Dyadobacter chenhuakuii: one gene and its partner. The protein of the gene in region 2 interacts with the protein of the main gene of each other region in a pairwise test. Links are inferred from orthologs where the notes say so. Each region holds a gene or a part of one and is shown on either strand. Other genes may lie near its edges. The genes, in order: tsaE and rlmB.

Region 1 (3,158 bases), 2.7 Mb from region 2 along the record:
CTGCGATATATAACCCATCAGTTTCTGGTTCAACTCAGGTGAGTTGGCGTCGTCCATCAGGGCATTTTCATTACTATTATTAATCATGATTATTTTAAATTAAAAAATCGGCCGACGTCTTACATTCTGGCTGCCAGCAGCAATGTTAAATCTTTATAGCGCATGTTAAAACTCCTTGCGATATGTGAATTTGTCAATGTTCCTTTGTGACAATACACTCCTTTCATAAACCAACGATTGGCATAAATCATTTCCTCGATGCCGCCAATTGTGCCTGTTTGCAATAAAAACGGCAAAAATACATTGCTAAGCGCCGTGCTGGCCGTATGCGCCACACGTGAAGGAATGTTGGGCACGCAGTAATGAATCACATCATTATATTTGAATGTCGGGTGCTTGTGCGTGGTCATGCGGGAAGTTTCGAAAGACCCGCCCTGGTCAATGCTGACGTCAATGATAACGGAGCCTGGCTTCATCTGGGAAACCATTTCTTTGGTAACGACCAATGGGCTGATCCCGTTCTCAGCGCGCATCGTGCCTATGACAACATCAGCGCGGGCGATGGCCTCCGCTAATGTGTCCGAGTCAATGATGGATGTATAAAGGTTTTGGCCTATCGCGTATTTTAACCTTTGTAACCTATATATATGCTTGTCAAAAACCTTGATATCCGCGCCTACGCTAATGGCGGCGCGGGTGGCATATTCCGCAACTGTTCCGGCTCCCAGGATCACGATTTTAGTTGGCGGAACGCCTGTAATACCACCCAGAATGATGCCTCTTCCACCATTAGGCGTGGATAAATATTCAGCAGCGATCAGCAAAACGGTGCTTCCGGCGATCTCGCCCATCGCCCTGATGATGGGCTTCCCTCCTACTTTATCTTCAATGAGCTCGTAACCGATCCCTGTTATTTTCAGCTCATTCAGCTTCTCAAAATATTTCTTTTCCAGCGTTGGCAGGTTCATTGCCGAAATCAATGTTGTCCCTGCTTTGATATAACGGAACTCTTCTTCCACCAGCGGCTCCACTTTCAGGATCACATTGGCCTGATAAACTTCCTTGGCACTTTGCACGATCACCGCCCCGGCTTCGCTGTACTCGTGGTCGGAGAGGTTTCCGCCTTTTCCTGCATCCTTTTCAACCCACACTTCATGTCCGTTTCGAACGAGGATTTTTACTGCGTCGGGAGTCAATGCGATCCGGTTTTCCTGCAAAGAAACTTCACGCGGCAAGCCAATATGCAGCGAATTCTGATCCTTGCGCACCGCCACCAGGGATTCCTGCGGATACAACGCCGACTGCTTGGCAAGCTCTTCGAAACCGGTAATCTGAGGTTGTGCCATTGAAAAAAGTGAATGTGAAACGAATTGATTATGACCTCTATACCTGGGTTGCCTTTAACATTCTCACGCCATTTTCATCCGCTTCCATATGGATCAGCAGATAATGCAATGGCCATAAGGATTCAATTTTCCCCGGCCATTCGACAAAGCAGAAATGCCCGGAATCGAAATATTCCTCCACGCCCATATCAAGCGCTTCGACTTCATCCTTAATCCTGTAAAAATCAAAATGATACACCAATTTATCACCGGCGTCATATTCGTTGACCAGTGAAAATGTAGGGCTTTGAACGTGTGAGCGAACGCCCAGCTTTTTGCAGAGCGCTTTGATGAGGGTTGTCTTGCCGGCGCCCATATGGCCCTCGAAAAGCCATACGGGAATGTCTTTGCCAATATGCAGCAGATCAGCAGAGACCGTTTCCAGTTCTTCCAACTCACTAAATTGCATAACGGCAGACTCTCCAAACATGCTACAAAAATACACATTTTGGAAAAACTCGTGACATTAAATCATGGAGTGTTGTGTTAAACCTTCCACTCGGCCTTCATGTCGCGGCCCAGAAGTTGGTTTGCCTCCTTGTCTTTTTTAAATTCTTCCTTTTTTGGATTCCAGGTTAATGAACGTTGCAGGCGATACGCGATGTTCCCAATATTGCAGACAGAAGCGGTCCTATGCCCCACTTCCACATCACAGATCGGCGGCTTCCGCGTGCGGATCGCATTCAGAAAATCTTTATAATGGTTATCACTGACGTAGACTTTTGAATTTTCACTGGTAAAGGTCTTCTCTTTTAATGTTTCGGGCGTGGTGCGCAGCTCTCCTCTTGCTACAAAAACCTCACCGTCTGTTCCTACGAAATGACAATGTTGCTTGCCTTCCATCGGCCGGTGGATCACTTCGGCGCCGTTGGCATATTTGTAGACCAATCCTTTTGTAGGCTCTGAATAGACAAGCTCCACCGGCCCGCTGTTATCCATGCCCAATCCCCATTGCGCGATGTCAAACATATGTGCGCCCCAGTCGGTCATGCCGCCGCCGCCAAATTCAATGTAATCACGCCATTTGGGCCAGAATGTGGCTGTCATGACGGGTGCCAGTTCATTGTTATAAGGCCGGTTCATGGCATTGGGGCCCATCCAGAGATCCCAGTTCAGGCCATCGGGTTTTGTTTCTTCTTTTAAATCCCATGCTTTCGGCGGTCCGCCTACATTGACGAAAACCTGCTTCACTTTGCCAATGGCGCCACTTTGCACCAATTGCACAGCCTGCGTAAATTCCTTGGCCGATCGCTGCATGCTTCCTGTCTGGAAAACGCGATTATGCTTGCGGGTTGCATCCACCATAGCACGTCCTTCTCTGACAGTGAGCGATAACGGTTTTTCGCAATAAATATCTTTCCCTGCCTCGGCAGCCCGCACCGCCATAGACGCATGCCAGTGATCCGGCGCTGCAATTACCACAGCATCAATGTCTTTACGGGCAAGCAACTCGCGAAAATCTTCAATTCCGATAGCTGACTTATAATTGCTTTGAGCCGCTTTCTCAGCATACCATTTATTTACATTGGTCACAAATGCTTCACGCTTAACCGCATACACATCCGAAGCAGCAACAATCTGCGTTTCCATCGTGTCCAGAAAACGATTCCTTAAACCGCCGCTCTGCCGACCGCAGCCGATAAATCCTAATGCAATTTTATCGCTCGGCGCCAGATATCCTTTCCCCAAAACATGCCTTGGAACGATCATGAATGATGATAGCACCGCCCCTGCTTTTAGAAAGTCCCTGCGATTCAAAGAATTGATTTCCAT
Region 2 (3,330 bases):
AGCTTTTATATCTGTGTTTTAACTGCCTCGCTGCTAGCTGGATGCGCGTCCAACAAGCCGATGAAGCAATTGCCCGAAGCCCAGGTCCGCCCCTCTCAGCAATCTGCGCCGGTTAACGAAGAACTCTCCCTGATTGCGATTCAAAGTAAATATCTGATAAAAGACAGCACACAGGCGAAAGTTTACCTTTACGTGGATGCTTTCAAAGGCAAAAACCCCATCGCTCCTGCCGACTTCATTCGCTTATATAACCTCAATTACGTCATTTACTCAGATTATGGAACGAGAGATCGGCTTGGTTATGGCAATGTAAAGCTGGATTCGTCCAATGTTTCCCAGATCGGACAGAAGATAGTGATCTCCTACGATCTTAAAAGCCCGGACAAGGAATATGGTGTTTTGCTAAGTGAAATAAGTCAGACAGGAACATTGAAGAAAGTCCTTAATGATCTCACAATCAGGTTCAAAAAACAGGGCGTAAACGAAACATACGGCATTTACACAACCAACAGCAATCAGCCGTTGCAAAGGCACTATATCAATTCAAACGAGCCATTTACATTAAAAAAGGCATCCGGCGGAAGTGAGCAATTGCAAGTTTTTTACTACAATCACGATTTTGAAGCGGCCGGGTCACCGATGAACATTGCTGCAAAGAATGTTGCCAAGTCGCTTGAAGTTGACAGCTCGTTTACGATCAATTCTGACCAGCAGATTACGTTTACGAAGGAAGGTCTCTATAACATTTTTGCAGATACAACACAATCAGAAGGCTTAGGCATACTCGTTGTCAATGAGCGCTTTCCGAAGATGACACGTCCGCGAAACCTGCTCGGGCCGTTGCTTTACATGAGCACAAACAATGAGATTAACGAAATCAAGAAAGCAGAAGATTACAAAAAAGCACTGGATAAATATTGGCTGACATTGATGAACGGAAATGCGCCTTTGGCACAGCAATCCATTCGTTCGTTTTATGGTCGGGTTGAAGAAGCTAACCAGCTTTTTACAACATATAAAGAAGGGTGGAAAACCGATAAAGGCATGATCTATATCGTGTTAGGGCCGCCGGATAAAGTTCAGCGCAGCAAAGATCGGGAAGTATGGACCTACGATCAACGCGGCAATGCGCAGAACGTCAATTTTACATTTAACAGAAAAAACAATCAATTCGTGGATGATCATTATGAACTGGTTCGGTACGCCGAATACCAGCCTATTTGGTATCCAGTTGTAGAAGCATGGAGAAACGGCAGTATACGGTAAGAAAACCCGCCCCAAGACAGTCCCAGGCCGACATGGTTTTTGGTACGCAATCAGTATTGGAAACCCTTCGCTCAGGCAAGGAAATAGAACGATTATTCATTCAGAGAGAGTTTGGACTTGCTGAAATTGAGAAACTCGCAAAGGAACTAGGCGTTCCCTTTCAGCGGGTTCCGGTTGAAAAACTTAACCGCGTAACCCGAAAAAATCACCAGGGCGTTATCGCTTTCGTGTCCCCGATCCAGTATATGCCCCTTCACAACGTGCTCACGCAGGTGTATGAGGAAGGCAAAACACCATTATTGCTTCTTTTAGACAGAATCACAGACGTAAGAAACTTCGGGGCTATCGCAAGGACCGCTGAATGTGCTGGCGTACAGGCGCTTATCGTACCCACAAAAGGTGGCGCGCAGATCAATGCGGATGCAATGAAAACGTCATCCGGTGCATTGAACTTCCTGCCCGTTTGCCGTGAGCCCAACCTTTACGAGACATTACAATATCTCCGTAACAGCGGTTTACAGATCATTGCCTGTACAGAGAAAACAGAAAAATCACTTTACGAAATTGATTTCTCAATCCCTACGGTCATAATCATGGGTTCAGAGGAAGATGGGATTTCAAAAGAATTCATCCAGCTAGCAGATTCCGGAGCAAGGATTCCGCTAAACGGACAAGTAGAGTCGCTGAATGTTTCTGTGGCTAGTTCGATTGTCCTTTATGAAGCTGTGAGGCAGCGGATTAAGTAATATTGCAATTCTATGCTTGTCAGCCTGGTCGAAGGCGCGCTACTCCTTGGTAACGTGCCTTCGACTCCGCTCAGGCTGACATGGCGCTCTACTCCTTGGTAACGCGCCTTCGCCCAGGCTGACAGTGAACCCGTGACAGGATCAAGGCAGCTTACTGCCGAAAACTCTTCATAATCCACCCACCACCAACCACATCATCTCCTTCATAAAATACAGCAGCTTGCCCTGGTGCGATGCCGTTTACACCGTCGTGGAAGCGGGCGATGATTTTGTCTGGTTCGATTTGCTCGATAATGGCAGGGGTTCCGTCGTGCTTGTAGCGCACTTTGGTAACCGTTTCCAATGGCTTTTCGAGTGAAGCGTATTTCTGCAAATTTAGTTTGCTAACATACATTCCGTCCCTGAAAAGGTCGGGTAAGTCGCCTAGCACCACTTCGTTTGTCTCTTTCCTAATCTCGGTAACGAATGCGGGTTTGCCCAATGCAATGCCCAGGCCTTTACGCTGGCCGACGGTATAGAATGGATAACCTTCGTGTTTTCCCACGATTGTGCCATCTTCAAAAACGAAATTTCCACCTGCCACTTCGGCTTCTAATCCAGGAATTCTTCTTTTCAAAAATCCTCTATAATCATTATCCGGCACAAAGCAGATTTCATAGCTTTCCGATTTGTTGACCAGATCAATAAAGCCCCTTTCCCGGGCCATTTCCCGGATTTCTGATTTGTGCAGATAACCCAATGGCAATTTTGTGCGGGCAAGGCTTTCCTGCGAAACACCCCATAGCACGTAGCTTTGATCCTTCCAGCTGTCAATGCCTTTGGAAACATAGTAACGGCCGTCATGGAACTGCATATTGGCATAATGTCCCGTTGCAATGTGCTCGCAATCCAGGCGATCTGCCCGTTTGAGCAAAGCATCCCATTTAATGTGCGTGTTGCACAAAACACAAGGATTAGGCGTGCGGCCTTCCAGATATTCGCCTGTAAAATGATCGATTACATAATCGCCGAATTCAGCGCGTATATCCAGGATGTAATGTGGGAAACCCAATTCGACAGCAATAGTCCGTGCGTCGTTGATGGAATCAAGGGAGCAGCAGCCGGTTTCTTTCTTGGTGCCGCCGCTGCTGGCGTAATCCCAGGTTTTCATGGTCATGCCGATGACCTCGTAACCTTGTTCGTGTAACATAACAGCTGCAAGAGAGCTGTCGATGCCGCCACTCATGGCGACCAAAATACGTCCGTGTTTGCTCATTCCGGGAATCTGCGAAGGTTGAATGCCTTCCGATTTTGTTTAAGTTGAAATTTTTTAACAGCT

The links.
Region 1: the proteins of rlmB (region 2) and tsaE interact in binary tests that used the Escherichia coli proteins (3 or more experiments, as listed by UniProt). The link is inferred for Dyadobacter chenhuakuii from one-to-one orthologs.

Annotation. Positions count from the first base shown.
Region 1 is NZ_CP098805.1:3,009,027-3,012,184, forward strand. What follows is about bases 100-2,926. They hold tsaE (tRNA (adenosine(37)-N6)-threonylcarbamoyltransferase complex ATPase subunit type 1 TsaE), read right to left. Parts: upstream 1,816-2,926; coding sequence 1,384-1,815; downstream 100-1,383. Other genes in these bases: NFI80_RS12445 (alanine dehydrogenase), read right to left, coding at 120-1,346; NFI80_RS12455 (Gfo/Idh/MocA family protein), read right to left, coding at 1,872-2,926. In the rest of the region: NFI80_RS12440 (hypothetical protein), read right to left, coding at 1-87; more of NFI80_RS12455, read right to left, coding at 2,927-3,158. UniProt on the Escherichia coli protein: Required for the formation of a threonylcarbamoyl group on adenosine at position 37 (t(6)A37) in tRNAs that read codons beginning with adenine.
Region 2 is NZ_CP098805.1:5,758,453-5,761,782, reverse strand. Bases 128-3,126 are described here. They hold rlmB (23S rRNA (guanosine(2251)-2'-O)-methyltransferase RlmB), read left to right. Parts: upstream 128-1,241; coding sequence 1,242-2,012; downstream 2,013-3,126. Other genes in these bases: mnmA (tRNA 2-thiouridine(34) synthase MnmA), read right to left, coding at 2,164-3,126; NFI80_RS24180 (GWxTD domain-containing protein), read left to right, coding at 128-1,266. Also shown: more of NFI80_RS24180, read left to right, coding at 61-127; more of mnmA, read right to left, coding at 3,127-3,267. UniProt on the Escherichia coli protein: Specifically methylates the ribose of guanosine 2251 in 23S rRNA.